Regions from separate parts of the Lysinibacillus sp. GJ-1 genome, predicted to be linked through region 4. Evidence: riboswitches for the same ligand, from Rfam matches in the RefSeq annotation. Region 4 holds a riboswitch; each other region holds the start of a gene.
What was found. Region 4 has a riboswitch for thiamine pyrophosphate ahead of thiC (phosphomethylpyrimidine synthase ThiC). Riboswitches for the same ligand answer to the same signal wherever they lie in the genome.
Positions count from the first base shown of each region.

Region 1: it holds a riboswitch for thiamine pyrophosphate, as region 4 does, so the genes downstream of both, thiW (energy coupling factor transporter S component ThiW) here and thiC (phosphomethylpyrimidine synthase ThiC) in region 4, are expected to answer to the same signal.
Region 2: it holds a riboswitch for thiamine pyrophosphate, as region 4 does, so the genes downstream of both, LO754_RS10405 (ABC transporter substrate-binding protein) here and thiC (phosphomethylpyrimidine synthase ThiC) in region 4, are expected to answer to the same signal.
Region 3: it holds a riboswitch for thiamine pyrophosphate, as region 4 does, so the genes downstream of both, LO754_RS11105 (thiamine phosphate synthase) here and thiC (phosphomethylpyrimidine synthase ThiC) in region 4, are expected to answer to the same signal.

Region 1 covers NZ_CP088912.1:822,109-830,264, reverse strand. Annotated here, with positions in the region: gene LO754_RS03795 (ABC transporter substrate-binding protein) at 1-555, shown strand, start outside; gene LO754_RS03790 (MFS transporter) at 810-2,006, shown strand; TPP riboswitch at 2,070-2,177, shown strand; gene thiW (energy coupling factor transporter S component ThiW) at 2,299-2,790, shown strand; gene LO754_RS03780 (VWA domain-containing protein) at 2,844-5,441, opposite strand; gene LO754_RS03775 (vWA domain-containing protein) at 5,425-7,170, opposite strand; gene LO754_RS03770 (DUF58 domain-containing protein) at 7,182-8,054, opposite strand; gene LO754_RS03765 (AAA family ATPase) at 8,051-8,156, opposite strand, start outside.
Region 2 covers NZ_CP088912.1:2,184,514-2,192,669, reverse strand. Annotated here, with positions in the region: gene LO754_RS10440 (DUF485 domain-containing protein) at 155-493, shown strand; gene LO754_RS10435 (solute symporter family protein) at 490-2,034, shown strand; gene LO754_RS10430 (hypothetical protein) at 2,132-2,320, shown strand; gene LO754_RS10425 (TatD family hydrolase) at 2,344-3,093, opposite strand; gene LO754_RS10420 (ABC transporter ATP-binding protein) at 3,083-3,832, opposite strand; gene LO754_RS10415 (ABC transporter permease) at 3,807-4,568, opposite strand; gene LO754_RS10410 (thiamine-binding protein) at 4,577-4,870, opposite strand; gene LO754_RS10405 (ABC transporter substrate-binding protein) at 4,871-5,869, opposite strand; TPP riboswitch at 6,069-6,180, opposite strand; gene parC (DNA topoisomerase IV subunit A) at 6,379-8,156, opposite strand, start outside.
Region 3 covers NZ_CP088912.1:2,326,969-2,335,124, reverse strand. Annotated here, with positions in the region: gene LO754_RS11110 (HEAT repeat domain-containing protein) at 623-1,051, shown strand; TPP riboswitch at 1,655-1,763, shown strand; TPP riboswitch at 1,990-2,088, shown strand; gene LO754_RS11105 (thiamine phosphate synthase) at 2,221-2,841, shown strand; partial or broken gene LO754_RS11100 (FAD-dependent oxidoreductase) at 2,825-3,590, shown strand; gene thiS (sulfur carrier protein ThiS) at 3,580-3,774, shown strand; gene LO754_RS11090 (thiazole synthase) at 3,776-4,546, shown strand; partial or broken gene LO754_RS11085 (ThiF family adenylyltransferase) at 4,539-5,553, shown strand; gene LO754_RS11080 (acyl-CoA synthetase family protein) at 5,550-5,786, shown strand; gene LO754_RS11075 (response regulator transcription factor) at 6,206-6,883, shown strand; gene LO754_RS11070 (sensor histidine kinase) at 6,884-7,729, shown strand; gene LO754_RS11065 (ABC transporter ATP-binding protein) at 7,842-8,156, shown strand, end outside.
Region 4 covers NZ_CP088912.1:203,246-211,401, reverse strand. Annotated here, with positions in the region: gene LO754_RS00950 (catalase) at 33-1,550, shown strand; gene LO754_RS00945 (methyl-accepting chemotaxis protein) at 2,035-3,720, shown strand; gene thiC (phosphomethylpyrimidine synthase ThiC) at 3,824-5,602, opposite strand; TPP riboswitch at 5,753-5,867, opposite strand; partial or broken gene LO754_RS00935 (AEC family transporter) at 5,950-6,878, opposite strand; gene LO754_RS00930 (hypothetical protein) at 7,323-7,490, opposite strand; gene LO754_RS00925 (methyl-accepting chemotaxis protein) at 7,936-8,156, opposite strand, start outside.

The sequences.
Region 1 (8,156 bases), 620 kb from region 4:
GACGGTGCACGTGAAGTCATCGGTATGGGTTTGAACAGTCTTGGACACTCCCTGAACTCGTTAGATGACCAAGAGTTACGTCAGGACACAGACAAACTGATTACACTCGCACCAAACGTAAAAGCGATTATTGGTGATGAGATTACACCGCTTATGATTAATAACGAAGCAGCCATCGCACTCACTTGGTCTGGTCAAGCCGCAGATATGCTATCAGAAAATGAAGATTTAGACTTTGCTGTGCCAGAAGAAGGTTCGAACTTGTGGTTTGATAATATGGTAATCCCGAAAACTTCGAAAAATATTGATGGCGCACATGCTTTCATTAACTTTATGTTAAATGCGGAATCTGGAGCTCAAAATGCAGATTATGTAGGCTACTCTACTCCAAATACTGCAGCAATGAGCTTAATGGATAAAGAAGTTATTGCTGATGAGCGATTCTACCCTTCAGAAGAACAACGCAAAACGTTAGAAGTCTATAAAAACCTAGGACCCGATTATTTAGGGAAATACAATGAATTATTTTTAGAATTTAAAATGAGTATTCGATAAATACGAAAGAAACGAAGCCAAAAAAGTGTTAGATTGACAGCCATCAATCTAACACTTTTTTGATGGGACTGTTGATGTCCGCTACGGCAATTGGTGGCGATTCATGATTTTTAGTGGCAATTTTCTTTATTCTGTCGCCTTGTACTTGTATCATAACCATGACAGCTACCTACGACTATAATCTGATAGCCAAGCATTATTTCTTTATGATAGACTTTAGTAATGTTTTAATAGTAAATAAAGGGGGGTATTCGATGACCCAGCAGAAGTCTAATAAGGCCGCGTTGTATATTTTAATGTTTAATATGTTTATCGCAATGGGGAGTATTGGGATTATTATTCCTGTTATGCCAGAGTATTTAAAAATATTTGGAGCAGCAGGACAAGTTCTTGGCATGCTAATTGCAACGTTCGCCTTAGCACAATTCGTTTTTTCTCCAATTGCTGGGAATCTCTCAGATCGATATGGTCGAAAAAATTTGATTATCTTTGGTCTGATTGTCACTGGCCTTGGGCAAATTTCATTTGGTTTATCTACAGATGTATGGATGCTTTTTGTTGCCCGTTTCTTAGGTGGTTTAGGTTCAGCCTTTGTTGCACCGCCTATTATGGCGTTTGTGGCAGATGTCACAACGTATGAAGAACGAGGAAAAGGAATGGGCATGTTAGGAGCTGCCATGTCTCTTGGTTTTATGATTGGACCTGGTATTGGCGGGTTTCTATCGAAAGTTAGCTTGCATTTCCCATTCTTTACGGCTGGTGGAGCAGCTATTATTGCTTCTATTCTATCGGTATTTTTACTACCTTCCACAAAGCCCACTGCAGCTCAGAAAGCTCAAAAACAAGAAAATCTTGCAAAGCAGATGGTACGTTCAGTCAAAATGCCATACTTTGTCATGCTTATTATTATGCTAGTATTCTCGTTTGGCATCGCTAATTTTCAAACGACATTATCATTATTTGTAACGGACAAGTTTAATTACACGCCTGCCGATATTGCTATCTTGCTGACTGTAGGTGGTGCATTTGGTGTTATTGTTCAAATGTTTGTCATTACACCACTCTTTAAACGTTTTGGTGAAATGAAAGTTGTGTTAGTCAATTTATTTATTGCGGCTGTAGCAATTTATGCAATATTATTTGTATCTGGTTTTGCACTAATATTAATTGTTGCAACGGTTTTCTCAACAGCCACTACACTAATTCGCCCTGCCGTTAACACATTAATTTCTAAACTGGCTGAAAATGAGCAAGGCTTTGCCGCTGGTCTTAATAATGCGTATATGAGTCTCGGCAATATGATTGGGCCTGCACTAGCAGGCGTTCTTTTTGATTGGAATATAAATAGTCCTTATATTTTCGGGGCAATTATTTTAATGGCCTGCTTCTTCTTAGCACTTATTTGGACTTTAAAAAAGGCGCCACATCTTATGCAACCTGACTCGAAATAATGTGAAATAGCGTTGACTAATATAGATGTTATGTTACATTTATTAGTAGAAATTTAATATCATGTTTACCACTAGGGGAGTCTTTACAAGGCTGAGACGTATATGGTCATATACGGACCCTTTGAACCTGATCTAGTTCACACTAGCGGAGGGAAGTGGCGACTCTTGCTTATTGTGTCATTATCAAATACAAGACCGCTTCCTTTTGTTTAGGGGGAGCGGTCTTTTTGTCATCCATTAGGTCGTTTTACCAACAATTCCACATGTTCTATAAAATAAAGGAGGAACTATCATGGCTATTCAAAAACTAACTATCATGGCTTTATTGGTTGCTATTGCTGTAGCAGGCTCTATATTTGTCTCGATTCCAACTGGGATTGCTCGTGCCTATCCTGTACAACATGCTATTAATGTTATCGGTGCCATTTTACTAGGGCCTGTGCCTACCATTATCGTTGCTTTGCTAACAGCCATTATTCGCATACTAACAGGCACAGGCTCTCTTTTAGCGATCCCCGGAAGTGTCATCGGTGCAGCATGTGCTGCTTTTGCTTATAAATATAGCGGCAAGAAATGGCTAGCAGGAGTTGGTGAAGTATTCGGCACAGGTATCCTTGCTTCACTAATCGCTGTACCTTATGCGCAATTATTTATGGGAACATCCGTAGCTGCATTATTTTTTATGCCCGCCTTTTTGACATCTAGTTTGATTGGGGCATGTCTCGGCATTATCATCGCGAGCAGTCTTCGGAAAACCGCACCGTCTATTCTTATTACTAAGTAGCTATGTTCAAAAAAAGATGGCACATGCTTTTTTCGCAATGTGCCATCTTTTTATTATGAGCGTTTTTTCATGCCTTTTAATAACTGCGCAACATTGGTGTTTTCCACCTGCACGGCTGTTTCGTCTACAGGCTTTTCATTGTGCCTGCGACTTGTTATAAAGCGCCAACCAAAGCGTCGAATCGTAATATCCAAGAAGAATAGCAACATCCCTGCTAAGAGTAGCCATGTCGCAATATTTTGGCGCTCTGCTCCTTTGTTTGTGAAATCACGGAACACTTCTTGTGGTTCTTTCAACACTGAGCCGCCAGTTTGCTTTGTTAGTTGCTCTACTACGGTTTCATTCACAGGACGTAATTCATATTCAGCACTGTAAGGTACACTAAGACCTGCTTGGTAAATAGCCTGCTCTTCATCAGCGATGCGGAAGAAAATCAAACCAGGCTTCGCTTGGACAACCGCGCGTACTTGCGAGGCAGATAGCGTTTCAAGCTGTATATCAAGCTCCTCACCAGCTTCATCGACAGCAACAATATCTAAAAATGCTGCTTCATTTGTCGGATCGGTGATAATAAATGAACCATCTGTATCAAGACGTACATCATAGGCGACATCATTATAACTTGGTAGCATTTGCGATATAATGGTTTGCCAAAATGTTCCCCATTCCTGCCATCTTGCCCAGTCACCAGCCCATTTCCCCGTTGAATCGGATGTGAAAGCAAAAGTTTTACCAAGTCCATATTGCCATTGTGCTAATACCGGATCTTCTTTCTCACTTTCTGCTATAACAGCAGCTCCCTGCTTCGTTGTTGTGCCAATGTAGGCATTCATTTGTGGCACACCATTCGCAAATAATGCATTCCAGCCAGATGCATTGTAGATTGTTGGATAGAAAGGATTGTCTTCAATATACGTACGTGAAATCATCGCTGTCTCACGTGATAAAATCGAAGGAATTGTCTGTTCATCGATGACATCATAGAAGCGACCACTGCCCATTTCACTTAGCCCTTGCAGAAGATTGCCATCAGCATCTTGTCCAATCGCCACAGTTGACAGTGTCACTCCTTGTTCTTTCCCCGTTTCAATTAAATCCTCATAATTGCCAGCTTGTGATTGTCCATCTGTAAGTAAAATAATATGTTTCCTTTGCAATTTTAAATCAGCTAAACTATCATAGGCTGCTGCCAATGAACGATAAATTTCTGTACCACCACCAGGCGTAACCGATAAAATCGTATCGACGGCTTCTTCTTTATTGCCTAATGGTCCAGTTTCGATGATTTCCCAAGGGCGATCATCAAAGGCGATAAATCCTAGCGTATCTTCATCTCGTAACATTTCAACAGATCGAGCCGCCGCTTCTTTCGCAAGCTCTAGTTTTGAGCCATACATACTTCCTGAACGGTCAAGTACAATGACGAGCCCTAAAGATGGCAATTGTTCTTTGCCTTTTATCTCCATCTCAACAGGTAGTAATGTTTCAATCGGTGTTTTAAAATAACCACCCAAGCCGAAGCTATTTTCACCGCCGACCATTGTAAAGCCAACACCAAAGTTTTTCACTGCCTGTTCAATAACGCTCATCTTCGCCTCTCCAACTAAGTGTCCAGGAACATTATCAAAAATAATCGCGTTATATTGCAAATAACTAGACAGTTCATTTGGTAAGCTTGCTGCATCCACAACATCATAGGAAATTGAATTTGATCCTAGAGCTGCAGCAATTGGTGATGCCGTATCGTAGCCATTGACAATCAGTAAATGTGGCTCGCTTTGTACCATCGTCACACTTGTTAATTTATTATTTTCAAAAATGGCATCCTGTCCAACTTGCACGAGCGCCTCATATTTCACAAGCCCCTCTGCAGTTGCCGTATGTTTATAAGTAAAAACATTGGAACCTTGAGCAAGCTCCACCGACTCACGATGAATCAGTTTGTCATTTTCGTACAGCAATAATTCACCTTGCCCTGCCGCTGTGGCATTGACTTCCGTCACAAGCTGTTGCTGTTCACCTACGTAAGCTATTTGTGGTGTCACAAAACTTTTCAGTGACACATCATTCGTCACATTTTGATGAAACGGCACGACATCTACACTAATATTGGAGCCTTTTAGCTTCGTGGCAAATTCTAACGCATTGCCTTGTGTTTCATTGGCATCTGTTAGTAATACAAGTCTAGTCGCCTTTTTCGGATCAACAATACCTGTTGCAAGCTGAAGACTTTGTTCTATATTTGTTTGGTCTGTTCCTTTAACCTCAGTAAATTTCGGAACATCTTTTAAGGATTTTGATAAAATCGCTTCCGTTTGGAGAGTTGATGAAAATGAGTAAATCCCTGCAAGTTGATCTTCCTTTTTCGATTTCAAACTTTCCTCTATAAAACTAACGATTTCTGCCTCTGTACGATTCATCGAAGCAGAGCGGTCAACTAAATATAATACTTGCTCGTCCTTTACTGGCAATAACAGATAAGGTGCTGCCAATGCAAAAACTAAACAGACGATGGCTATTACTCGAATGCCCAGTACAACTAGATGACTTTTTTTCAAGAGCATGCGCTCGCGCCAATAAGTCCATCCAAAATACATAAACAATGGCAGTAATAACAATAACGCTAATGGCATATCAATTCGTAAATCCACGACGTCGTTGCACCTCCCACTCTGCGACAAGCAAACTTAAAATAATGAGTATTAGCCAAGGTACAAACGAAGCTTTCGACACTTCTTCCTTGCCATTTTGCTGAAGCTCTCCAAGCGTATAGCTTGTTCCTTCTTCTATTACACGTTCCTGTGCTTGTAGTTGCACGATAAGACGCTTTTCCTCACTGTTTGAGCGAGCTGTATACATACCTGGCTTCATTGGAGCAGTTAGTAAGCCATTCGTAATAGTCGATAAAAATTCATCATCCTGAGAATAAACACTCCAATCACCCTGTGATAACGCGACTGAACGTTGCTCATTTGGTGCAAAAATCCCAAGGGAACCTACCGATTCAGATAATTGCTGTTCCACACTCCATAAAAATAAAGGAAACGATGGATAGAGTGGCCAATCTGTATCTGCAATATCAGCAAGGACGATAATATCCCCTTCAGGTGTTCGTTGGATAAATGGTTTTTCTCCAACTGTGGCGATTGTTTTATAATCATCGAATGGAGGATATAAAGCACTGACATAAATATCATTTAACTCACTAAATGCAAATAAAGCATCGCTCGTTGTTTTTACTTCACCATTAACATCTACTTTTTCAATATCATCCCGCCCAAATAATACAATGGGTCTCTCCATCTTTTGAAGTAATGATGTTTGATTCGTTACAATGGTAGCTCCTTGATTATCCGCAAGCTGCAAGGGCGGTACAATTTTTACGTTGTCATTAATAGCTTGAAACCCTTTTTGAATAAGCTGATGCATGTTTTGATCGACTACAATATTCGCTGTAGCCGTTTGTAACACGACTGATTGGATATTATCAATCGCATAATCATCTTTTACATTAATTTTAGCTGTCACCGTATCCATTAATGGTAAATCTTTAAATGATTTAGACACTGCTTCGTTTGCTGCCAAAGAAATAGGTTCGTCTACTAGTACATCACCTTTACTATTTTGTAGTGTAAGTGTTAGCTTTTGCTCTTTATCGGTATCATTTTGGAGCTGCACTAACGCCATCGTAGATTTACCATCTGTCGTCGCAGCAAAGCGCGTAATAGCAACATTCGTTAAATCTTTTGCAGAACCGTGTACAAGCCATTTCACAGATTCCTTTTCCATCGGTAATTGCTTTTTATCAAGTGCATCTGTGAAAACATAAATTGACGTTGGACTATCACCAACAAAAGCTTGTGCCACATCAAGCGCTTTATTCATTTGGGCAGTTTCATATGTTACATGTAAATCTTGTATGGTTTTTTCAATCGTTTTTACATTTGTTTCTTGCTGTAACACTGCTTGTGGAGCATTGCCAGTCGTAATTAATGTAACAGGTCGTCCGTCCAGCTGTTCTACCAATGATTGCATTTCTTTTTTATGAGCATCAAATGTAGATTGCTCTTTCCCTGCTAACATTGTAGCTGATGTATCCACGATAAAAATCGTCTGTGCACCCACAATCGTACTTTTTTTCATATAAGGATTGATGAGTGTTAACACTAGTAAAAGTAATGCCAGCAATTGCAAATACAGTAATGCATTTTTTTGTAAATGCTTTAAATATGGAGAAACTCTTGTTTCTTGCATAATTTCAGACCAAAAAAGTGTTGAGGACACTGGTTGATCGGTATATTTTTTTCGGAAGAAATAATAGAGCAGGACAATGACCGGGAAGATGGCCGTCCAGCTAAAAATAATTTGACTAAAGCCCATAACGGCTCACCTCACCTAATCCAATGTGCTTTTAGTAATTGTTGAAAGATTGCATGTTGCAAACCGTCTTCTACCTTAAGCTGCAGTTTACGCACACCAAAGCGACGGCAAATAGCTTCAAACTCTTCTTCATGGAGGCGACGCCTTGTGTCATACGTATCTAGTACTTTTGATGACATCGTGACATTGACATCACGCCCTGTTTCACTATCCACTAAACGAACATCTCCCGCATATTGCGGATGAAGTTCTTCTTCTGTGACAACTTGTATAATGCGGACATCTCCTGCAAAACGAGGCAATCTTTTCAATAACTGTTCCCATTCCTCGATCGATTCAAGCCCATCTGTTACGATAAATAATACTGTGCTATCTTTTGGTATAGCCTTTAATGCCCCTTGAGAAAAGCTTGCTGTATAGTTGGCTTCTTCTATATCTGTAACAACTTGCAAAAATGCGCGACGGTACATAGCCCCTTTACGACGAAATGGAGGTTTCACGTCATCTTGCACATAAGAAAATGATAAGCGATCATCACGACCAAGTACCATTAAACCAAGTGATGCAACAATTTGCCGAGCAAATGTCCATTTGACTTGCTCACCCATTGATTTTGTTGCATCCAATAAAATATGCACCCGCATTTCTTGTTCATCTAAAAAACGTTTAATAAAATATTTATCGGTTCTCGCAAAGACGTTCCAATCTACTTGTCGCACATCATCACCTAAATGATATTCGCGAAAATCAGAGAAATCGAGGGATGCCCCGAAGCGCTGCGAACGATGCGAGCCTTTATGCTGGCCACGCAATTTGGAGGCAGTCGCCACTTGGAAACGACTTATTTTCGCTAACCAATCCTCGGGCAAAATATTTTTTGTCATCGACTTACGCCTTGTTGGACTTTCTCTAAAATAACGTCTATCACATCATCTGCTGTCTTACCTGAAGCCTCCCCTTCATAATTCAGCAGCATTCGGTGACGT
Region 2 (8,156 bases), 2.0 Mb from region 4:
TTAAAGTCTATTTTTCAGAAAATTTTTTTTACATAATTTTTCTGAAATGTATTGCAATTTCGTGAACTGTCTCATAAAATTAAGATGTGAATTCACTAAAGTAGCAAAAAATAGTATTTAAGCAGTAAAAATAAACACAAAATGGGGAATGTTTATGGCGAACAATCAAGCAAGCAAAAGCATTGTTATTGATTATGATGCAATTGCAAAACAAGAATCGTTTAAAGCACTTGTAAGAAAAAAGAATGCCTTTTTATGGTCAATCACTGTATTCTTTTTAGCAGCTTACATGTTGCTACCTATTCTTACATCTTACACAACAATCCTACACCAAAAGGCTATTGGGGAAGTCACTTGGGTATGGATTTACGCAGCAGGATTATTCATCATGACTTGGAGTTTATGTCATCTATATGTTGCGAAAGCAAATAGCTATGACAAAGAAGCAAAAGCAATTATAGCTGAATATGAAAACGGAGGTGGCCGCCTATGAGCTTTATCGCAATATTTTTCTTCGTAGCAATTGTTGGTCTTACATTAGTTATTACATGGTGGGCATCTAAACGTACTTCTTCTGCAAGTGATTTCTACACTGCAGGCGGTGGTTTAACAGGCTGGCAAAATGGACTAGCTATCGCTGGTGACTACTTATCAGCAGCTTCTTTCTTAGGGATCGCTGGTGCCGTTGCATTATTCGGATTTGATGGATTCTTCTTCTCTATTGGTTATTTAGTAGCTTACTTAGTGGTGCTATATATCGTAGCTGAGCCATTACGTAACCTTGGTAAATTTACATTAGCGGACATGATTACAGCACGTTTTAATAATTCTAAAGTTCGTGGTACAGCAGCTCTAAGTACCATTACAATTGTATTATTCTACATGATTGCACAACTAGTTGGTGCAGGCGCACTTATTCAATTACTTTTAGGAATTGACTATTGGGTTGCAGTATTAATCGTTGGTGTTATGATGACTACTTATGTTTTATTCGGTGGTATGACTGCAACTTCTTGGGTACAAATTATTAAAGCTTGTCTATTAATGTTAGGTACTGTCATTATTTCGTTCTTAGTATTAAAAGAGTTTGGCTTCAGTATTTCAACAATGTTTACAGAAATGTCTACTGCTACTGACAGCGGTGCGGCATACTTAAACCCTGGACTTAAGTATACAAACGGTATTGATACAATTTCTGTTTTAATTGCCCTTGTATTAGGTACTGCAGGTCTTCCACATATCTTAATGCGTTTCTTCACAGTAAAAGATGCAAAAACAGCTCGTTCTTCAGTTATTTGGGCTACTTGGATTGTAGGTCTATTCTATGTATTAACAATCTTCTTAGGCTTCGGTGCTGCTGCATTCGTTGGTAAAGAAGACATTATCGCTGCAAACGCGGCTGGTAACATGGCTGCTCCTCTTCTTGCAGAAGCACTTGGTGGCGACATTCTGTTCTCATTCGTTTGTGCAGTAGCATTCGCAACAATCTTAGCGGTAGTAGCAGGTCTTGTACTTTCAGGTGCATCTGCCCTATCACATGATATTTATGGTCAAATTATTAAAAAAGGTAAGATTACAGAAAAAGAGCAAGTACTTGCTGCTCGTATCGGTTCTATTACAATCTCTATAGTATCAATCCTTCTTGCACTTGGTGCACAAACATTAAACGTTGCGTTCTTAGTATCACTAGCATTCTGTATTGCTGGTTCAGCAAACTTACCAGTAATTATTTACACAATTTATTGGAAACGCTTTAATACGGCTGGTGCAGTAACAGCGATGTTAACAGGTTTAATTTCTGCTTTAATACTTGTAGCTGTATCTCCAAACGTTTGGAATCCAGTTGAAGGTAAAGCAATCTTCGTAGGTAATCCGTTAATTATGTTAACGAATCCTGCAATAATTTCTGTACCACTTGGTTTCCTAGGTGGTTTCATCGGAACGTTACTTTCTAAAGAATCTGATGATGCGAAATATCGTGAAGTTGATGTAAAAGCAAACACTGGTATTTCAGTTCAAGACGTATCTCACTAATACTATCACTAAAACCCCGTAAACTTTATGCTTACGGGGTTTTACTTTTCTCCCTCTTTTCGGTAATATATTGGTAATGTGAAATGGAGGGATTAGCATGGCACTATCCAAAGCTAAAAAGAAACGTATGCATTTAAAACGGACGCAAGGTAAGGATGTTGAAAAAAAACGTCAAACTGCCCCTTTTAGTACGCATGAGCGCGTGACAAAAACGAAGCATGCTACATTAGAACACAATAGAACAAAACATAGGAAACAGCCACACGGAGACGATTACTCGCTCTAAATGTGGCTGTTTTTGTCGTGTCTTTATAAATCGTAAAATAATTTTGTGTTTCGTGTCAAAGTATTGGCCGTTTCTTGCGTTGTTATACCTTTAAGCGTTGCAATGACTTCGATACTTTTAGCCATCATAGACGGCGATGTTCGAGCCTTGTCAAAAGGTCCTTCAAATGGCCAAGGTCCATCCGTTTCCACCATCATCAGTTCCAATGGATACTTTGTAATCAAATCTTGTATTTCCGCTTCATAAACACAATCAGGCGTAATGGAAATATAATAACCATTATGTATCATGCGCACAATTGCCTCTTCACTTCCCTTGAACCAATGAAAATGAGCTTTCTTTACACCATGTTTCTCAAGTAAATCACAAGCGATGAGTGCATCCTCATAAACAGCATGTAACACTATCGGTTTGTGAAGTTCTTGCGCTAACAAAATAAATTGTTCTAATAACGCAATATAAGGGCGCTCATCCAATACATGCGTCTGTTTTCGATAATAAGGTAAACCAACCTCTCCAACAGCAATCATCTCACTTGCGTGCAGTCGTATCCAATTAAATAAAGCTTCTTTCTCCTTATCATTAGGCAACGACTGTTCAGGATGAAAACCATATGCTGCCTTGACCTTCGCATAGGCTCTCGATAACTTCAGCGTTTTCTCACAAGATTGTAAGTCCGTACTGACCGCTATAACCGTTTGCGCCTCATCAAGTAGCAAAGGTACTTCTTCTTCTTGATACTGATCTAAATGAATATGTGCATCAATCAACATATGCATCGTCCTTTTCTTCCTTTAAATACTGAAAAAGTTGTTGTTTTAACTGTGTAAATTGAGTGGAATGACGAATTTCCTCGGAACGTGGTCGTGCAAACGGCACAATGATTTCTTCCTTAACCGTCGCTGGACGTTTCGTTAATACAATAATACGATCCGCTAAAAATAGCGCTTCTTCAATACTATGTGTCACGAATAGGATAGATTTTTTATGTTCCTCCCAAATAGATAACAACCATGCTTGCATTTCTAATCTTGTAAACTCATCGAGCGCTGAAAAAGGTTCATCTAAGCATAGTATCGGTTTCCCGCTGACGATAGCACGCAAAAACGATACACGTTGCTGCATGCCTCCTGATAATGCATGCGGATAAGCATTTTCAAACGAAGCAAGACCAACCTTTTCTAGCCACGCTTTGGCAAGCTCTTTATTCGGACGACGCTGCAATTCCTCAACAATCATGACATTTTCTAAAATCGTCCGCCACGGTAATAAGCAAGGTTGTTGGGGCATATAGCCAATGCTACCTGTTTTTCGTTGAATATTGTCTCCATTTAACAAAATAGCGCCGCGATCGACAGGCGTTATTCCTCCTATCAATTGAAAGAGTGTGCTTTTTCCACTACCTGAAGGACCAATGATTGCCACAAATTCACCTTCCTGTACGGTAAAGGATAAATTATTAACCACTTCAAGCGAGCCAAAGGACTTAGATATGTCTTGAATGTTCAGCATGTGCGCCCCTCCCCTTTACAACAAGCTTTTCTACAAAACGAATCACACTAAATAACAATAAACTTAATAAGACAATGGCAAATATCGCTACAAAGACGCGATCCGTTCGAAACGATGATTGTGCGAGCGTCATATAAACACCAATTCCCTTTTTTGCACCAAGCCATTCAGCAATGACCGCTCCCATCACACTATAAGTCGCCGCAATCTTAATACCGGAAAAGATGGATGGATACGCATAAGGCCATTCTAATTTCCAAAATGTTTGCCCCTTCGTAGCACCAATCATTGCAAAATAATGTTTAAGCTCAGGAGAGGTTTGGCGAAACCCATCCATCGCCGCGATAACGATTGGAAAGAAGCAAACGAGACAAATAATAATCAGCTTGGGTAACAGGCCAAAGCCAAACCAAATAATTAATAATGGCGCTAAAACGAGCACTGGCACATTTTGAGACACAATAAGAATCGGATAAACAAACGCTCTAATGGTTGATGAGCGATGTAAAAATACCGCAACGCTTAAGCCACACATCACACCAATAGCAAGCCCTAATAATGCTAGCTGAATCGTGGCCCAAACATGGGGAATAAACGTTGAATACGATTCAATACCTTCAATCATAATGGCACTTGGCGCTGGCAATAGCCAATGCGGGATATCAGCTACACGTATAATAAGTTCCCATATGAATAAGAGGAAGGCGATAAAAATAATCGACCTTCCTTTCAGCATTACCTGTTTCACCCTCGATATTTCTCCGTTAATGTTCCCATTGTAATACCAGCTGGCTGATATAAAATTTTCACTTGTGTAATAACATTGATAGCGCCTAAGTCAATCATCTTTTTATTCATCTCTTCAATAATTTGTAACAAAGTGGATAATTCACCCTCCATTGTTGTTTCCAGTGGATGCACCTCATAGTGCACACCGGAAGCATCGATTACAGCAATTGCCGCATCTACAAATGGGATCACATCCTCATATTTTTCTGTTTTAGGTATGATTTGTACACTAATTAATGAATTCGCCATTTATTTTGCTCCTTTCTTTGGTAAGAAGTCGTTTGTAAATGCTTGTTGTGCATTAAAGTCGCCTTCTAAAACGTTATTCTGTGTCATCCAGTCCGCATAGTTTTCCCAAACTGCTAACTTTTGTTCTCCCCATTGCACCGCATCATCTTGATATTTACCCGCTAACCATTCCTGACTTTTATGCACAAGCTCTTTATCCAAATCAGGTACCGCTTCAAGTAAAATATCAGCCGCTTCACTCGGATGCGCTATCGCATATTCATAGCCTTTGGCAGTAGCTGCGACAAATGCCTTTACGACATCAGGATTATCCTTTATCATTTTTTCATTCGTTGCCAATACAGGTGTGTAATAATCAAGCTGCTCACTATAGTCGGTTAAATACTGCATATTTAACTTTTCCCCACGAAGTTCTGCCTCAATACCTGTCCAAGCATAATAAATCCACGCAAAATCAATATCCTTTTGCATCATTGTGAAAAAGTCGATATCTCCCGCATTGACGATATCTAATTTGTTTATATCAGCATTTTCTGTTTGCATCAGTGACTGTAAAACAGCTTGTTCCACTGGAGCACCCCAGCCACCATAGGTTTTTCCTTCGTAATCTTTTGGTGATGTAATGCCTTTTGAAGCGAGTGATGCAAAACCTGAAGTATTATGTTGAATAATTGCCGCAATCGATACAAGTGGTACACCTTGTACACGAGCTTGCGTAATGCCTTCTTGGATGCTTACGCCAAACTCTGATTTCCCAGACGCCACAAGCTGATCAGCACCTGCATCACCTGGTAAAATAATCTCTACGTCTAAGCCTTGCTCTTTAAAATAGCCAAGCTTTTGCGCCACATAAAGTCCCGTATGATTCGTATTAGGTGTCCAGTCCAGTACAACTGATACTTTTTTTTCTGAACTGGCTTCCTCTTTTTTGTCTTCTTTTGCGCTACACCCAACTAATGTAATTAGTGCAGCAACCATAATGATTAACCATTTTTTCATGCTATATCCTCCTAGCAAGTAATTTGAAAGTGTTCATGATTGAATGTTTCACCAGAAGAAAAGCGTATGCTGTTTTTAATCTGTTTGCAGACGATGCTCATTGTTTTCTATCTGCTTAAGGGAATTATCATCCTTAAACAAAAAACGCCTAGGAATTATCCCAGGCGTTTGCAAACGGTATCAAAAAATAGTGTACGAATATTTTTGAATAGATGTTCCCTACGCTGGTACGAGCCAAATCAGGTTCAAAGGGTCAGCATCTGAACGGACGCAATCTCAGCTGGCAACTTCCAGCCCCCCTACATTCTTAACTTATGAACTTTTCGTTGATTATTATACCCCTATCTATCTTCAAATGACAAGCTCGTATTTTTAAACCTTTAAAATCAGCCTTGCTGTCGATGCCTATCATAAGCGAGCAAACTTCTTTCTAATTAGTAATTCGTTTTCCAAAGCATTTTGCTAGATGAAAAAAGCCCAGTTCTGTATAAGAACATGGGCATAATAAATTATTCTTCTTCTTTTTTCATTTTCATTACATGAGAAATGGTACCGTCTGTAGCGATATCTATTTTAAAGGAGCCATTCGAATGGCGATCTGCGCGCGTTAAACCTTTGACATCAATGATTTCTTTTACGCCTTTTTCTGTTTCAACAATGACTTGCTCCTGATCACTTGCTTTTACTACCGCAACAATACGATGTGGATTGGCTTTTAATTCGGTTAACACTTTTAAACCACGTTTTGCTCTACTTGCCATATCGACTTCAGCGACATTCATCTTCTTCACAGCACCTCGTTGGGTAACAATCACGACATACTCTGTATCAGACGGCTTTAATATTGTTACACCAACAAGTACTTCCCCATCTTTTAACGTGATACCTTTCACGCCACCCGTTTTAACACCTGTGACAGGAAGTTCTTCAATTGGGAAGCGGATAGCGTAGGCTGTATCAGTAATCAATAACAGCTCTGCCTCGTCTGAAACAATATCCGCCATGATCATTTCATCGCCTGATTTGACATTCATCGTCTTAATCGGCTTCGAATAACGTGTTACTGCATAATCTGGCAGTGGCGAGCGCTTAATTTGCCCTTCCTTTGTAGCGGTTAAAATATAGGTGTTTGGCTGTTCAAAGGAATCAAAACCATAGACCGCAATAATTGTTTCATCTTCACCTGTTGGCACAATACTTGAGATATGCTGACCAAGATCTTTCCAACGAATATCCGGCAATTCATGTACAGGCTGATAAATATAATTCCCACGATTTGTGAACAACAACAGATGATGCTGGGTATTTAACGTTGCCTCATACAGTAAATAATCGGAGTCTTTCATGGCGAAATCTTGTCCATTAGATGCTGCATGCGAACGTGTGGATGTGCGCTTAATATAGCCATCCTTCGTCACTGTGACCACAACATCCTCACTTGGAACAAGCACGTCTAACGTAATTTTAATTTCTTCAATCTCTTGTTCGATTTTCGAACGGCGTGGTTCAGAAAAACGTTTTTTAATGTCGAGTAATTCTTGTTTAATGACACGTACAAGTTTCGCCCCGCTATGCAAAATACCTTCTAGTTTCGCAATCAGTGCATTTAACTCATCTTGTTCACGACGTAGCTCTGTAATATCCGTATTCGTTAAACGGTATAATTGTAAGCTCACAATCGCCTCCGATTGTACTTCAGTAAAGTCAAATTTCACCTGTAAATTTGTTTTTGCGTCGCGCTTATCATTCGATGAACGAATTGTTGCAATTACTTCATCTAAAATCGACAGTGCTTTAATCAAGCCATCAACAATATGAGAACGGTCTTTTGCCTTTTGCAAATCATAAATGGAGCGGTTTGTCACCACTTCTTTTTGATGGGCTATGTACGCATCAAGTAGCAGTGGCAATGTCATCATCGTTGGACGACGATTATGGATCGCAATCATATTAAAGTTATAGGCTACTTGCAAATCAGTAGTTTTAAATAAGTAATTTAAAATGCCCTGTGCTGGCACGTCTTTTTTTAACTCAATCACGACACGTAAACCAGTACGGTCTGATTCATCTCGAATTTCTGCAATGCCTTCCAGGCGTTTATCGACGCGTTGTTCATCAATTTTCTTTACAAGATTTGCCTTATTCACATCATAAGGTAACTCTGTAATAACGATTTGCTCTTTCCCACCTTTTAATGGTTCAATGGCTGCTTGAGCTCGAACAATAATTTTACCGCGTCCAGTTTCATATGCCTTTTTAATACCATCGACACCTTGAATAATCCCTC
Region 3 (8,156 bases), 2.1 Mb from region 4:
AGCCCTGTTGCTGCCCCAACTACTTCTAAACTGTTACTAAATAAATATACATTCATACCTCGATTTAATAAGATTGTGCAATGAGTATGTCGTAAACTATGCAAAGTAATTTTGTGAAGTGAAGTTTAAGCAGAAAAGGAGATTTTACCTATTAACTGAGGAATTGGAACAACAAACGTTATCTCTGTTTTAAATGAATTGTAATGGAGGATATCACAGATTGTAACTTGATACACTTAATTAAACCAAAATTGGTGAGAATTATTGATAAAGTTAGTTATTTGGCAATTTGCCCTATAAGTAAATATAAAAAAGCCCCGTTTCTCGCATTAAAATTGAGAAATTAGGCTTTTCTCGTAACTCTAGAAAAGCGCACGATTGTGGAAAATCATAACCATATTTCTTCTTAAACTAAAGCCTTCGTTCGTTTAAAAAGAAAGGCAAATCTATAAAGAATAGTACATAATTATGATACGGTTCACCTTAATATAGTTAGTTTCCATTATATATATATATATGTGTTTACCAGCGATTCATCGCTATTTTCACCAAGACAATGTATAATAAGAAAAGCAGAAGAAGAATTCATTTTTCCTCTAGTGAAAAAAAGAGGTGCACTCACTTGAAACAATTTGAAACAGCATTACCTGAGCAGTATGAAACATTAAAAAAACAGGCCTATTATACGTCTAGCTGGCGAGAGCGTTTAGCCGCAGTCGAAATATTATCGGCTTATCAACATGACAAAATCATAGATATATTAAAAAATCGTATGGAACATGATACTGTCAACAAGGTCCAATTAGCAGCCTATGAAGCACTTGTGGCGCTTGGCGAGGACGTAGAGAAACCATCACCTGCACGTTTTGATATTATCAAAGGAACAGACAAAATTTTCCTACGGGTTAAAAAGAGCTTGCCAAAGGACCATACAGTGGCAGATTTTGCGGATAAACTAAAACGTATGCGTTTAGATGTCTTTGATGCGTATGAAGGCGACAAAGGTGCAGAATTTATGAACTGGTTAGAGGAACGTTGGGCAAAATTGTAACAATAGTTTTACGACTTATGAAAGCAAGTCATTCTCTCCGATTGTGGAGGGAATGGCTTTTTCTTATCTTACGCTGCGGTTCATCGAAACTAATATTAAATTGAATTACTTCTTCTATTGATTATCCTTCTTATTTAATGATAAAACAAACAACTTATTAACTTAACCTGCTCCTTTATTTTAAGTAAAAATCTGCACAATTTCTTAGCTCCATAACGATTTTCTTTAAATGTGTTACTCAAGAAAATGGCCCGATTGCAGAACAAGAACAATCCTGTCTATCAACCTCTGTTCCAAAACTTGTAATAATCGTTTACATAACAACTGAAAAAAGCATTAACAAGGGTAGGAACAATCCTTATAGTTAATGCATTTATGAATCATTTATAGCTAAACAATGACATGATTTGCATAGCGCACTGTTGCAACATAATCCATAATTAAACTAACATCTTTTCTTAAAAATAGATTTCTATGAATTTAAAGCTGAGCCCTGTGTTTTAATGAGTCAGCTTTTGCAGTATAAAGATTTGATTTTATTCTAATAATACATTATTGAACAATTAAATCGGTAGTGCTATACTTTAATTTGTAATTTCATACAATAATTGCTAGGAGAGCTGGTGTTGCCAGCTGAGAGTAGAGCCGTAAGCTCATGATCCTTTTACCTGATCTAGATTATGCTGGCGTAGGGAAGCAGATAGGATATTGTCTATTATACAAGTCCTTGTTTCCTTATTGTGGAAGCAAGGGCTTTTTTATCTTTCATTAACGGGCTGTATAACCCTCATCTAAAGATTGAGAGAAGCGAAGAAGAAAGATGGGGGATAACTGCCTGTAAGAGCCGATTGGTTCGACTAACCATCAAGTGGGGATGAAGAAGTCCCGCTTGATGGAAGTTTCACTTTATTTGCTATAACATTTTAATTGAATATTGAAAAGACCACTAGGGGTGCACGGATGTGCTGAGAGAGGAAACTCAACTCTTTGAACCTGATCTAGATCATACTAGCGAAGGGAAGTGGCTTACTTTTTGTACTTCAATGTACAAGATTTATAGCCACTTCTCTATGCTTGAGGGGTGGCTTTTTGTATGGAATTATAATGAAAGGAAGTGAACAACAACTTAATTTCTATTTTAGATATGAAAGAATAGGATGATTTAAGAAATGAATAAAAAAATAGCGCTCCATATCATTACAGATGGCCAGCATTCACTACATGAAGTGGTCCATTTTGTAACTAAGTTTGAACCCTATATAAGCTATTTGCATATTCGTGAGCCAAGTTGCACTGCTTCTGAACTCTTTGATTGTATAAGAAAATTAAAATATGCAGGCTTTCCATTACAAAAGATTGTGATTAATGATCGAATCGATGTTGCACTTGCTGCGGATGTTTCTCATGTGCAAATAGGTTATCGTAGTATTCCTGTAGCTATCGCAAGTGAGAAGTTCTCAAATCTTAAAATTGGTGCATCTATTCACTCTCTTGAAGAGGCTACAAATACAAAAGTAGATTGGTTACTCTATGGACATATTTTTGATACAGAAAGTAAGAAAGGAATCGCTTGTCGTGGAACAAAATTATTACAACAGCTTGTAAGCACTGTATCTATTCCTGTGATTGCTATCGGTGGAATCACTCCGCAAAATACAAAAGAAGTATGTGCGTCAGGAGTTTCAGGAATTGCAGTGATGTCAGGAATTTGGCAGGCAAATGACCCTATTGAAAAGGTAAAAGAATATGCTCGTCAACTTAAGGAGTGGGAAGATGAAAAGTTTCGATAGTATGATCATCATCGGTAGTACAATCGCACATTGACTTGCTGAACGCGTTTTACACGTAGTAATTCTTGAGAAAAAGGTAATTGCAGAGGGTGCTTCACATGTAGCTGCTGGATTACTAGGGGTTCAGCACAATGGGATGACGATCTTTTGTATGAAATGGTAAGAAAAAGTCGAACATTATTTCCAAAAGTAGCCGAAAAAATCCGTGCAAAAACAGGTATTGATATAGGGTACAAAGTGAAAGGAATATACAGGATTGCAAATTCAGAAGAAGAATTTGAACGTATCAACAAATTCGCTTTTGGCAAGTATCAGCTGGAGAAGAAACATTGTTGCTTTTTTCAGAAGAATTAAGAAATTTTGAACCAAATGGAAGTGATTTCCTTAAAAAGTAATTGCCCATTACTTAATGCTCCTATATTTTTAAAACGATTTTATATTGTATCAAAACGTTATAGTAAATACGTCACTGGTGCAACGATAGAGCCAAATTCATATCAAGAGATGTTAAAGCAATGAGTATTGTAGACATATTACAAAAGGCATTTTCTATTGTTTCAGCCCTACAAGATGCGAGTTGGGACCGAACATGGGCAGGATTTCGAAATGGAGGCAGAAGTTATATGGAAGTACATTCGACAATTCAAGGGCAATTTGTATCAACAGGACATTATCGTTATAGCATATTGCTAAGCCCATTCGTAGGAGAATATATGTCAGATTTAATGGTGAAACACTATGTTTATTAATGGAAATAGGATGGAAGTTCCAGACCATGTGAAAACAATTGAGAGCTTATTGATTCACTTAGGGCTTCAGGAAAAAATAGTTGTTGTCGAACAAAACGGCGTAATTTTGAAAAAAGAAAATTATTCGACAGTGGTTAAGTCTACTGATTCTATTGAGATTGTTACATTTGTCGGAGGGGGTTAACATGTATCAAATTGGACCATATACATTTACTTCAAGATTATTACTAGGAACAGGGAAATTTTCAGATTTTGATATTCAAAAAGGAGCAATAGAAGCATCAGAAGCTGAAATTTTAACATTTGCTGTGCGTCGTATGAATATTTTTGAACCATCCCAGCCTAATTTGCTAGATAAAATAGATTTATCAAACTATCGATTATTACCAAATACTGCTGGTGCGAAAACAGCTGAGGAAGCAGTACGTATTGCTAAACTAGCAAAAGCATCTGGGTTATGCGATATGGTGAAAGTTGAAATAATCGGGTGTGATGATACATTATTGCCTGATCCATTAGAAACATATCGTGCATGTGAAATGCTTTTAGCAAAAGGGTTTATTGTACTACCGTATACTTCAGATGATGTCGTTCTTACTCGGAAATTACAAGAACTTGGGGTTCATGCCATTATGCCAGGTGCGTCGCCAATTGGTTCAGGACAAGGAATTTTAAATCCATATAATTTACAAGTTATCATTGAACAAGCGACAGTACCTGTTATTGTAGACGCAGGTATAGGTACTCCGTCTGATGCAGCACTTGCTCTTGAACTAGGTGCGGATGCAGTCTTGCTAAATTCAGCAGTTTCTGGTGCGAAGAATCCAGTGCAGATGGCAGAAGCTATGAAACTAGCAATTCATGCAGGTAGACTAGGTTTTGAAGCAGGAATTATAGAGAAAAAAGAGCGGGCTCAAGCTAGTAGTCCTTCACAGGGGATGAGTATTATTGATTAATCGCTATTCAAGACAAGAACTATTTTCATTTATAGGACAAGTTGAAAAAAATTCAACAAAAACACGTACTTATTGTTGGAGCAGGAGCATTAGGTAGTAGCAATGCCGAAATACTTGTACGTGCTGGAATAGGTAAGTTATCCATAGTGGACCGAGATTATGTAGATTGGTCAAATTTACAACGCCAACAACTATACAGTGAAGAAGATGTGTTTCAACATTTGCCAAAAGCTGTTGCTGCAAAACAAAGATTAGAGAAAATTAATCGTGATGTGCTGATTGAAGCGTTTGTTCTAGACATTTCGTCATCTGAACTTTTTGCGTTTCAAGATGTAGATCTAATCATCGATGCAACAGATAATTTTGAAACACGTTTCTTACTAAATGATTTTGCAGTCAAGTATGAAATTCCATGGATTTACGGAGCATGTGTAGGTAGCTATGGTATTACATATACCATTTTGCCGCATGAAACACCTTGCCTACACTGTTTGATGGAAATCATTCCTTTATTCGGAGGGACAACTTGTGATACTGTAGGAATTATTGCACCTACAGTTACGCAAGTTGTGTCACATCAAATGGTAGAAGCATTGAAAATCTTAGTGGAAGATTGGGAAGCAATCCGAAAAGAATTATTGGCATTTGATTTGTGGAAAAACGAGCAAACAAAGATCAATGTAAAAAGTTTAAAAAAGTCTACATGTTTGACTTGTGGATTAAACCCAACCTATCCATATTTAACGAAAGAATCAATAACCAAGGTTGCAGTACTATGCGGTCGTAATACGGTTCAAATTCGTCCTGCAAAACCAAAGTTAGTTAATATTATTGAGTTTGAAAAGAACCTGGCTCCACATGTTCAACATTTGAAGTCAAATCCATTTTTAATTCATTTTCAAGTTAATCAAAATCAGATTATTCTTTTTCGGGATGGACGTGTATTAATTCATGGAACGAATGATATTGTAGAAGCGAAGAAAATCTATCATCAATATTTTGGATGAGGATAGGTATAAAATGTTCCATATTTCCGAGGGCAAGTACGATTTCGTGTAATGGACCTCATTTTCAAGATTTACCTGACCAAGAAAACTATCGTTTAATAGCAAAAGTAGATAATGCAATAATTGGTACGAACGTGAAAATTGTTGATGAGTTAGGCGATGAAGTATCACATGATAGCATATCTATTGGGGAAGTCATCGTCAGAGATAATATTGGGATGAAGGGCTATTGAAAAAACGAACAAGCAACAATATTGTCGATAAAAGATGAAAGACGGCGACCTTAGCCGTGTATTTAAGCTAGTTTAAATTATTTTTAATACCTCTTTTAAGTTAGTATAAAAATGAAAACTTAGAGGAGGTTTTTTTATGTACAATCAACACATTTTGTATTTCAACGTTTTCAACCTAATAATTTCGAACAGCTAGCGAGGGACAGGTCAATTGAACAAATGCTAATAAAGCATATCCATTTACTCTTTCAATCATATCAGCAGTATTGCTAAGGATAATAATCCAGCAAGCGAGAGAAGATACAAACATGGTAAACTTTTATATGTACTACCCGATAAAATATTTTTGAAGTGGTAGGGCGCAATTTAATGCTCGAGGAGCGAAAATCCATAACTTCGCTCTGAAGGAAGGTGAGTATTTGTATAAAATTATGATTGTTGAAGATGACAAGGCATTGTCAAATGGTATTGCTCTTGCTTTGCAAGGGAGTGAAATGGATGTTCTGCCATTTCACAGTATTCAATCGGCAAAAATGCAGTTATCTAATACTAACTTTGATTTGTTGATATTGGACATTAATTTGCCTGATGGGAACGGACTAGACTTGCTGTGCGAAGTGAAAAGAAACAGTACTATACCCGTAATCATGCTCACAGCAAACGATATGGAAACAGACATTGTGGCAGGACTTGAAATGGGAGCAGATGATTACATTACTAAACCATTTAGCCTTGCCGTGTTGCGTGCAAGAGTAAATACGCAGCTCAGAAAACAAGTGGTCACAAAAGGAAATCAATTTAAACAAGATCACTTTGTTTTTGACTTTGACCGCATGGAATATTTTAAAAACGGAAAGGTAGTTGAGCTGAGTAAAACCGAGCAAAAACTGCTAAAAATTTTAACAGCCAACAAAGGCGTTACTTTAGAACGCAGCGTATTGGTTGAACGTATTTGGAGCGATGGCGCACATTATGTGGACGAAAATGCTTTGTCTGTTACGCTAAAGAGATTACGGGACAAGCTTGAGGATAACCCTACAAAACCCGTATATATAAAAACAGTGTATGGTATAGGTTATTTATGGGCGGTGAAATAAATGGCGTTTTTTAAAGCAAATAAGGTCATTGATCGATTAAACAAAATGATTGATAATGCGATAGAGGGAAGACCAATTGAAAATGGATTTGATGAAAGCAAGCTGTCTGCGCTGGAAACTAAATTATCCCACTACCTTACAGCAAACAGTGCCACAAAAATACAGCTAGCTGACGAAAAATCACAAATCAATCAACTGATTTCCGATATATCTCATCAAACGAAAACGCCTCTTGCTAATATTCTGCTCTATACTCAACTTTTAGCGGAAAGTGAGCTGTCTGACTATGATCAAAACTGTGTGGCAGCTTTAACGCAGCAGGCAGAAAAATTAAACTTTCTTATTTCTTCTCTTGTAAAAGCATCTCGGCTTGAAACGGGAATTATTACAGTTACCCCTACAAACAACAACGTAGCGAACATGCTTGAAACGGTTATAGAGCAGGCTACACCGAAAGCTATAGGAAAAAACATTGCTTTAACGGTAGATAGTAGGGATGTAGAGGCAGTCTTTGATCCAAAATGGACAGTGGAGGCACTATACAACATCGTAGATAATGCCATTAAATATACACCAAGTGGCAGAAGTGTCCAGTTATCTGTCACTCCGTATCAGCTTTTTTGCAGGATTGATGTGGCCGATACAGGACTCGGTATTTCAGAGGATGAAACGGCAAAGATTTTTTCTCGTTTTTATCGTTCACAGGAGGTAACCGACAAAGAAGGCGTCGGCCTTGGTCTTTACCTTGCGAGAGAAATCATTACAGCCCAAGGCGGATATATAAAGGTCAAGTCTAGGTTGGGAGTTGGCTCTGTTTTCTCGGTGTTTCTTCCAATAAAAAATTGAATTCTTTCAGCACTGTTAGATTTGATTTTGCTTCAGAAAGATTCTCGAAAGATTCGAAGTTTATAATATGAATTGCAGAGATGGAAGACATATTTTTTTGGAGGAAATTTAAATGATTATACTTGAAACAAAGGATTTAATGAAAATTTACGGGAAAGGGGATACTGCCGTTCATGCATTGGATGGCGTCAGTATGAAAGTGGAGAACGGTGAGTTTGTTTCGATTGTAGGTACTTCCGGTAGCGGCAAATCCACATTGCTTCATATGCTTGGCGGTCTTGATCGCCCGACTAGCGGAAGGGTGATTGTGGATGGTCAAGAACTTTTTAAGTTAAAGGATGAAGAACTTACGATTTTCCGCCGCCGAAAAATCGGCTTCGTTTTTCAAAATTATAATCTTGTCCCTACTTTAAATGTCTATGAAAAC
Region 4 (8,156 bases):
GACTCACAATATTTTTCAGGAGGTAAACTAATATGACAAACGCAAATGATCGTAGCCGTCGTTTCACAACAGCAGGTGGTGCTCCAGTAGTAAGCAACCACGACTCTATGTCTGCAGGTCCTCGTGGTCCACTTTTACTTCAAGATGTATGGTTAGTTGAAAAATTAGCAAACTTCAACCGTGAAGTTATTCCGGAGCGCCGTATGCATGCTAAAGGTTCAGGAGCATTCGGTACATTCACTGTGACACATGATATTTCTCAATATACGAAAGCTAAAATCTTCTCTGAAATCGGGAAGAAAACACCAATGTTCGCTCGTTTCTCAACTGTAGCGGGAGAACGCGGTGCTGCAGATGCAGAGCGCGATATTCGAGGCTTTGCATTGAAATTCTATACAGAAGAAGGTAACTGGGATTTAGTTGGTAATAACACACCTGTATTCTTCTTCCGTGATCCGTTACACTTTACAGATTTAAACCACGTAGTAAAACGCGATCCACGCACAAATATGAAAAACGCAAACTCTAACTGGGATTTCTGGACTTTATTACCAGAAGCGTTACACCAAATTACAATTGTTATGTCTGACCGTGGTATTCCAACAGGTTATCGTAATATGCATGGTTTCGGCTCACACACTTACAGCTTCATCAATGCACAAAATGAGCGTGTATGGGTGAAATTCCACTTCCGTACAGAGCAAGGCATTAAAAACTTAACAGGTGCTGAAGCAGCTGAAATTATCGGTAAAGACCGCGAATCTTCACAACGTGACTTGTACGAAGCTATCGAACGAGGCGATTTCCCAAAATGGAAAATGTACATTCAAGTCATGACAGAAGAACAAGCGCGTGAATTACCTTATAACCCATTCGACTTAACAAAAGTTTGGTATAAAAAAGACTTCCCACTAATTCCAGTTGGCGAATTCGAGTTAAATAAAAACCCTGATAACTACTTTGCAGAAGTAGAACAATCATCGTTTGCACCATCTAACATTGTGCCTGGTATCAGCTACTCTCCAGACAAAATGTTACAAGCTCGTATTTTTGCATACGCAGATGCAGCTCGCTATCGCTTAGGCGTAAACCACCACAGTCTGCCTGTAAACGCACCAAAATGCCCATTCCGTTCATTCCACCGCGATGGCGCTATGCGTTTTGATGGCAATCTCGGTTCTACATTAAGCTATGAACCAAACAGCTACGGTGAATGGGAGCACAATCTAGACTATAAAGAGCCACCATTACGTATTGATGGTCATGCTGATATCCACGACTTCCGAGAAGATGACAATAACTACTTCGAACAACCAGGTAAATTATTCCGTCTGTTATCTGCGGAAGAGCAACAACGCTTATTCGAAAATACAGCAAATGATATGGCTTCAGTTGAAGAATTCATCAAACGTCGCCACATCTTACACTGCTATTTAGCTGACCCTGCATATGGTGAGGGTGTAGCGAAAGCAATGGGTCTATCATTAGAAGGTATGGATCTTTCAAATCCGTATGTAAAAAAAGAAGTAAAACAAGTAGCAAACATCTAATATTCCCCTATATTGATATCCAATAATACTTGCAGTCATTGGCAAGTAGACAAAAGGTAGCGAGAATGTGCATTTCTCGATGCCTTTTGTCATTTTTACTTCGTTATTTTGCTAGTCCCAATAAGCTTTATAACAAGTAGCTACATTGGAAGACTATCGTACATATTTCAATCTTCCTTCGTTCTAAAGCTTTCGCATCTGTCACTTAGACTATCTTTACCGTTTACTATTCAGTAGATTGGCGTAAGCTGCCTCAACTGACTTAAAGGTAACTCCCCCACTCACTGAAAAAGTAATATGCAGTGGAATTCATTTTTTATTGTTTCCTTTTACTATGTATATCTGTCATCGTCATATAGGTGTTCTTGTATACCATTTATATGAAAATTCCACAACTTTGTACTGTTCTTATTCCTAATGTCGATAAAATTTTTTGGGCATTGATACGTGACAACTATTACAAAACTGGAATGGAGGAAAAAAGATGTCGATTCGAATGAAACTATATATTGGATTTAGTACAATCATTCTTTTATTACTAACTATTTCCTCAATCGCTTACTACCAACTGAATCACATTAATAATTTAAATAAAGACTTATTTGAAAACCGTGTTTATAAGCTGATTCAAGTCGATAAAATTGTCATTGCTTCTTCAATGCAGAGCAACTATCTTCGTTCATATATTCTCGAACCCAATGAAGCAACCATTAAAAACCTCGATGACCAAGAAAAGTTGATTCAAGACAAGGTGGAAGAGCTAGATAGCTTATTCACTTCAGAAACGACACAAAAGCAAATGGAAGTTATTAAAGCCAATCAGGCGATTTTTGAAAAAGCAGCACTGGAGATTATTAATACATACAGTCCCGATAATTTACAACCTGCCATTGACATTCTTCGAACAAAAGCACGCCCTGCTGCTGCTGCAATCCAACAAGCCGCACATGAAATTGCATTTTATGAGGAAAGACAAGTACAGTTAGCACGTGCTGAGTCGTCAAAAGTGGAAACTATAAGCTCATCGATTATCTTAATTCTCGCTGCCTTTTCCACAAGTTTAGCCTTTCTCATCGCCTTCATTATGACAAGGATTATTACAAAGCCTGTCAATCGCCTAGCTAAGGCAGCAAATATCATTGCTACCGGTGATTTACGTCAAGAGGATGTGAAAGTAAAGACAAAAGATGAGATTCGAAAGTTAGCCGATTCATTTAATGTAATGAAAGCAAATTTGCGCTCTCTCATTGACAATATAGCGATCAATGTAGAACATACTACTACAAGTGCAGGAGAATTAGCCGCAAGCACTGACGACGTTACTTCTTCTTCAAATGACGTTGCTAAACGCGTAGAATTAATGGCTCGAGGCGGTAGTCAGGCTGTCATGACAGGGCAAGAAACCGCTATGGCCATGGACGAAACTGCACGTGGAGTCCAGCGCATCGCTGAAGCCACACAGATGCTTCATTCGAAAGCGCTTGATACACAAAGCGTTGCGACTAATGGTGAAAAGATGTTGCAAAAGACCGAAAATCAAATGATGGTTATTCAACAATCTTCAGATAAGACAAATGCGCTTATTAAACAGTTAAGTACGCAATCGACTGAGATTGAAAATATAACGAAAGTCATTACTGAAATTACCGATCAGACCAACCTACTAGCTTTGAATGCTGCCATCGAAGCAGTGCGGGCTGGCGAACATGGGCAAGGATTTGCTGTCGTGGCAGATGAAGTACGTAAATTAGCGGAGGAATCCAAAATATCAGCCAACCAAATCATTAACTTAATTAATGATATTCAGCAAAATACATTGGAAGTCGAAAAAGCGGTGAGCGTTACAGTACAAAATATTGATGAAGGCGTTTCATACATTCAACATGCGCAAAACGCATTTAATGGCATTATGGGCGCAATTGAAGATATGGCATCCGAAATAGAAGACGTTTCTGCTTCTACTCAACAAATTTCTGCAAGTACTGAAGAGGTTGCTGCATCTGTCAATGAAATGTCTGCGGTAGCAAAAAACGTGGCAGAACAATCCGAAACGATTTCAAGCGCAATTGAAGAACAAACATCCACCATCCAAGAAATGAATGCTGTTGCACAATCTTTAAACGACGGGGCTACCACCCTTCAAGCACATATAAATAAATTTAAAGTCTAAAAAGCTAAGACAAAAAAGTGTTAGATTGATTGCAGTCAATCTAACACTTTTTGCTACTATGGTGAATCGGATGTTGTCCGCGGTTTATCGGTGATTTCTTTTGTTACTGATACAATCGGCTACCAGCTTTTTTAAACTCTTGAGCCTTTTCCTTCATTCCTTGATGGATAGCTTCTGTCGTATTTAAATCTTTTTCTTTAGCATAGTTACGAATATCTTGAGAAATTCTCATACTGCAAAACTTAGGGCCACACATTGAGCAGAAATGGGCTGTTTTTGCTCCCTCTGCGGGTAATGTTTCATCGTGGTATTCTACTGCTCGTTCTGGGTCTAATGATAAGTTAAACTGATCGCGCCAGCGGAACTCAAATCGCGCTTTGGATAGCGCATCATCTCTTTGTTGTGCCCCAGGGTGCCCTTTCGCTAAGTCAGCCGCGTGTGCCGCAATTTTATAGGTAATGACCCCTACACGAACATCTTCTCGATTTGGTAAGCCTAAATGTTCCTTCGGTGTCACATAACATAGCATCGCTGTGCCAAACCAGCCAATCATCGCTGCGCCAATGGCAGATGTAATATGGTCATAGCCTGGCGCGATATCCGTTGTAAGAGGCCTCAATGTGTAAAAAGGTGCTTCTTTGCAAACTTCCAATTGTTTGTCCATATTTTCTTTAATGAGATGCATCGGTACGTGCCCAGGTCCCTCTACCATTACTTGTACATCGTGCTTCCATGCAATTTGCGTTAACTCTCCTAACGTATCAAGCTCCGCAAACTGTGCCTCATCATTGGCATCAGCAATTGAACCTGGGCGTAAACCATCCCCTAATGAAAAAGCAACATCATACGTTTTCATAATTTCACAAATTTCTTCAAAATGAGTATATAAGAAGTTTTCTTGGTGATGGAATAGGCACCATTGCGCCATAATCGAACCACCACGCGACACAATGCCCGTTACGCGATTAGCTGTGAGTGGTACATAACGAAGCAACACGCCTGCATGAATCGTAAAGTAATCCACCCCTTGTTCAGCTTGCTCGATCAACGTATCACGATACACTTCCCATGTTAAATCCTCGGCTACACCATTGACCTTTTCGAGTGCCTGATAAATTGGCACAGTTCCTACAGGTACAGCTGCATTCCGAATAATCCATTCGCGGGTTGTATGAATATGCTTGCCAGTAGATAGGTCCATTATATTATCTGCGCCCCATCGTGTAGCCCATGTCATTTTTTCAACTTCCTCTGCTATAGAGGAAGAAACAGCCGAATTACCAATATTGGCATTAATTTTGACATGAAAGTTTCGGCCAATAATCATCGGCTCTGCCTCTGGATGATTAATATTGGATGGCATAATGGCACGTCCTGCAGCAATTTCTGCACGTACAAATTCTGGTTCTACATGTTCACGAATCGCTACAAATTCCATTTCCGGGGTAATAATCCCTTGTCTTGCATAATGCAGTTGTGTCACGTTGCGACCTTTTTTTGCACGTAATGGTTTTCGGGAAAGCTCCGGAAAAACGTTTTCCTTCATACGAGGGTCGTCTGCTTTGCGGAAGCCATTATCCTCTGGTTTAATCGTCCGCCCTTCGTACTCCTCTACATCTCCACGTTCTTTTATCCACGCACTACGCAATGCAGGTAAACCTTTTGTAATATCCACTTTGTAAGTTGGATCCGTATAAGGACCGCTCGTATCATAAACACGTACTGGTGCATTATCTTCTTCTCCAAAACTACCCGTTGTTGGGCTTAGCTGAATTTCACGCATCGGTACTAAAATATCTGGGCGTGTTCCTTCTACATATACTTTTTTACTTCCGTCAAAACTTGTCATAATGGTAATGTTCTTTTCGCTAACTGTTGTCATATACTATTCCGCTCCCTTTTCCATAAATTTTCAAAAAGGACCGAATCTAGCTCACGCCAATAGGTAGCATTACAAATAAAAAAGCCGAATCCAAAAATATTGGATCCGGCTGTACATGTAAGGTTTATTTATCGCAAAAAATTCTAGGAGTGCGATGTTCATTAACTTTCCCACGCTGGTATGAGCCAGATCAGGTCCAAAGGGTCAAGAAACCTCTATGCGTTTCCCTCTCAGCCCGACTCATCGGACTCCCCTAGTTATAGCTATTAAGTTTGATGATAGTGTAACAGATTTTTCTAATAGATGGAAGTTATAATTAGATTTATCTTGCTATTATCCTCGAGTAATTACGTAAATAGCAGTTCTGCTAGATAAATGACAATTGTTACTGTTAGACAGCTAACAATCGTGGAAAAAAGAACCGTTTGCGCAGCAGTTGCCGACTCAACATCATATTCTAATGCCAAGCTAGAGCTATTGCGTGAGGTCGGAAATGCACTTGCAATGAAGAGTGACTGAGCGACAACACCATCTAAACCGAGGACAAAAATAATAAGCAATGCAACGGCTGTACTACTACTAGACGTGTAATGCAGCTAACAAACACCGTTTTATTGAACATGGACTTGATTTCAAGCTGTGATAGTTGTGCACCCAGTGTAATAAGCGCTACGGCAATAAAGCCATCAGCTACGTGGTCAATTGGAATACGGATAAATTGTGGAATGCCAATATTAAAAAAATTCATTGCCACGCCTATTATAAGGGCATGAATAATAGGCATTTTCAGGAAGTCCTTTATGATCGCCATCCCTGATTTAGTCGAAGAGATTAAATTATATAAACCATATGTATAGGTCGTCATATTTTGAAAAATAACGAGAATCACTTGGATTGCCACCCCAATGGGCTGCGTTGCAAAAATCATTTGTGCAACTGGAATACCATAGTTGCCGGAGTTAATTAGGACAACACTATTTTTAAACACTGCCGTCTCTGTTTTCGCTAGACCAAGCCCCTTCGCTAAAAAATGACTAAGCACCATTTGACTGCCGATAAAGAGCACAATAAATAATGCCACTTCCCCCAGCACTGATAACTCCACACTTGTTTCATATAAATTCACAAATACCGCAGCTGGCATAAAACAATACGTAATGAGCTGAGATAATGCTTTTAAATTAAAAGAAAATTTCTTTTGTAAAAATGCACCAAGTACAAGCAACACTAAAATAGGGGCAACTATTTTAAAGAAAATCATACCGAGATACATCATGGAGGTGACCCCCTTTCATCTCTTTCTATAGTAAAACTGTTCACGACATGGGTCAATGCTCCCCCGCTAGTATAAGTTTACATAAAAAAGAACTGCCCCTTGCTAGGACAGCTCCTTTTTATGTTTGTAGGTTTTTGCTTTGCTTTGGGGTATTTAATCTTGCTTCGCGGGTAAATCTCTTTGCTTCACGGGTATCACCCTGCTTCACGGGTAAATCACTCTGCTTCGCGGGTAAACCTCCCTATTTCCCGGATAAATCGCCCTGCTCCGCGGGGAAATCTCCCTGCTCCGCGGGGAAATCTCTCTGCTCCGCGGGTAAACCTCCCTGCTTCGCGGGTATTTCATCTTGCTCCGCGGGTAAACCACTTTGCTCCGCGGATATCACCCTGCTTCGCGGGTATTTCACCTTGTTTCGCGGATAAACCTCTCTGCTTCGCGGGGAAATCACCTTGCTCCGCGGGTATCACCCTGTTTCGCGGGTAAATCTCTCTGCTCCGCGGGTAAACCTCCCTGCTTCGCGGGTAAATCTCTCTGCTCCGCGGGTAAACCTCCCTGCTTCGCGGGTATTTCATCTTGCTCCGCGGGTAAACCACTTTGCTCCGCGGATATCACGCTGCTCCGCGGGTATTTCACCTTGTTCCGCGGGTAAATCACCTTGCTTCGCGGGTAAATCTCCCTGCTCCGCGGGTAAATCACCTTGCTCCGCGGATATCACCCTGTTTCGCGGGTAAATCTCCCTGTTCCGCGGATATTTCACTCTATTTCGCGGGTAAATCTCTCTGCTCCACGGGTATCACCCTACTCCGCGGGTAAACCTCTATGCTTCACGGGTATCACCCTGTTTCGCGGGTAAATCTCCCTGCTTCGCGGGTAAACCTCCTTGCTTCGCGGGTAAATCTCCCTGCTCCGCGGGTAAACCTCTTTGCTTCGCGGGTATTTCACCTTGTTTCGCGGATAAACCTCCCTGCTTCGCGGGTAAACCTCCTTGCTTCGCGGGTAAATCTCCCTGCTCCGCGGGTAAACCTCTCTACTTCGCGGGTATTTCCATCTCTCTTTATTAAGCAAGTTTAAATCGATTCACGACCTCTTGGAGTTCTTTAGAAATTTGGTTCATGTTGTTGATAGATTCTGCGACCTTTTCCATTTCTGCCTGTTGGTCTGCGGCTGATGCACTCACCTGTTCTGCAGAAGCAGCAGTTTCCTCTGAAACGGCAGAAATACTTTGAATCGCCGTAATGGCTTGGTCCTTTTGCTCCAACATTTGTGAAAGCTCTGACA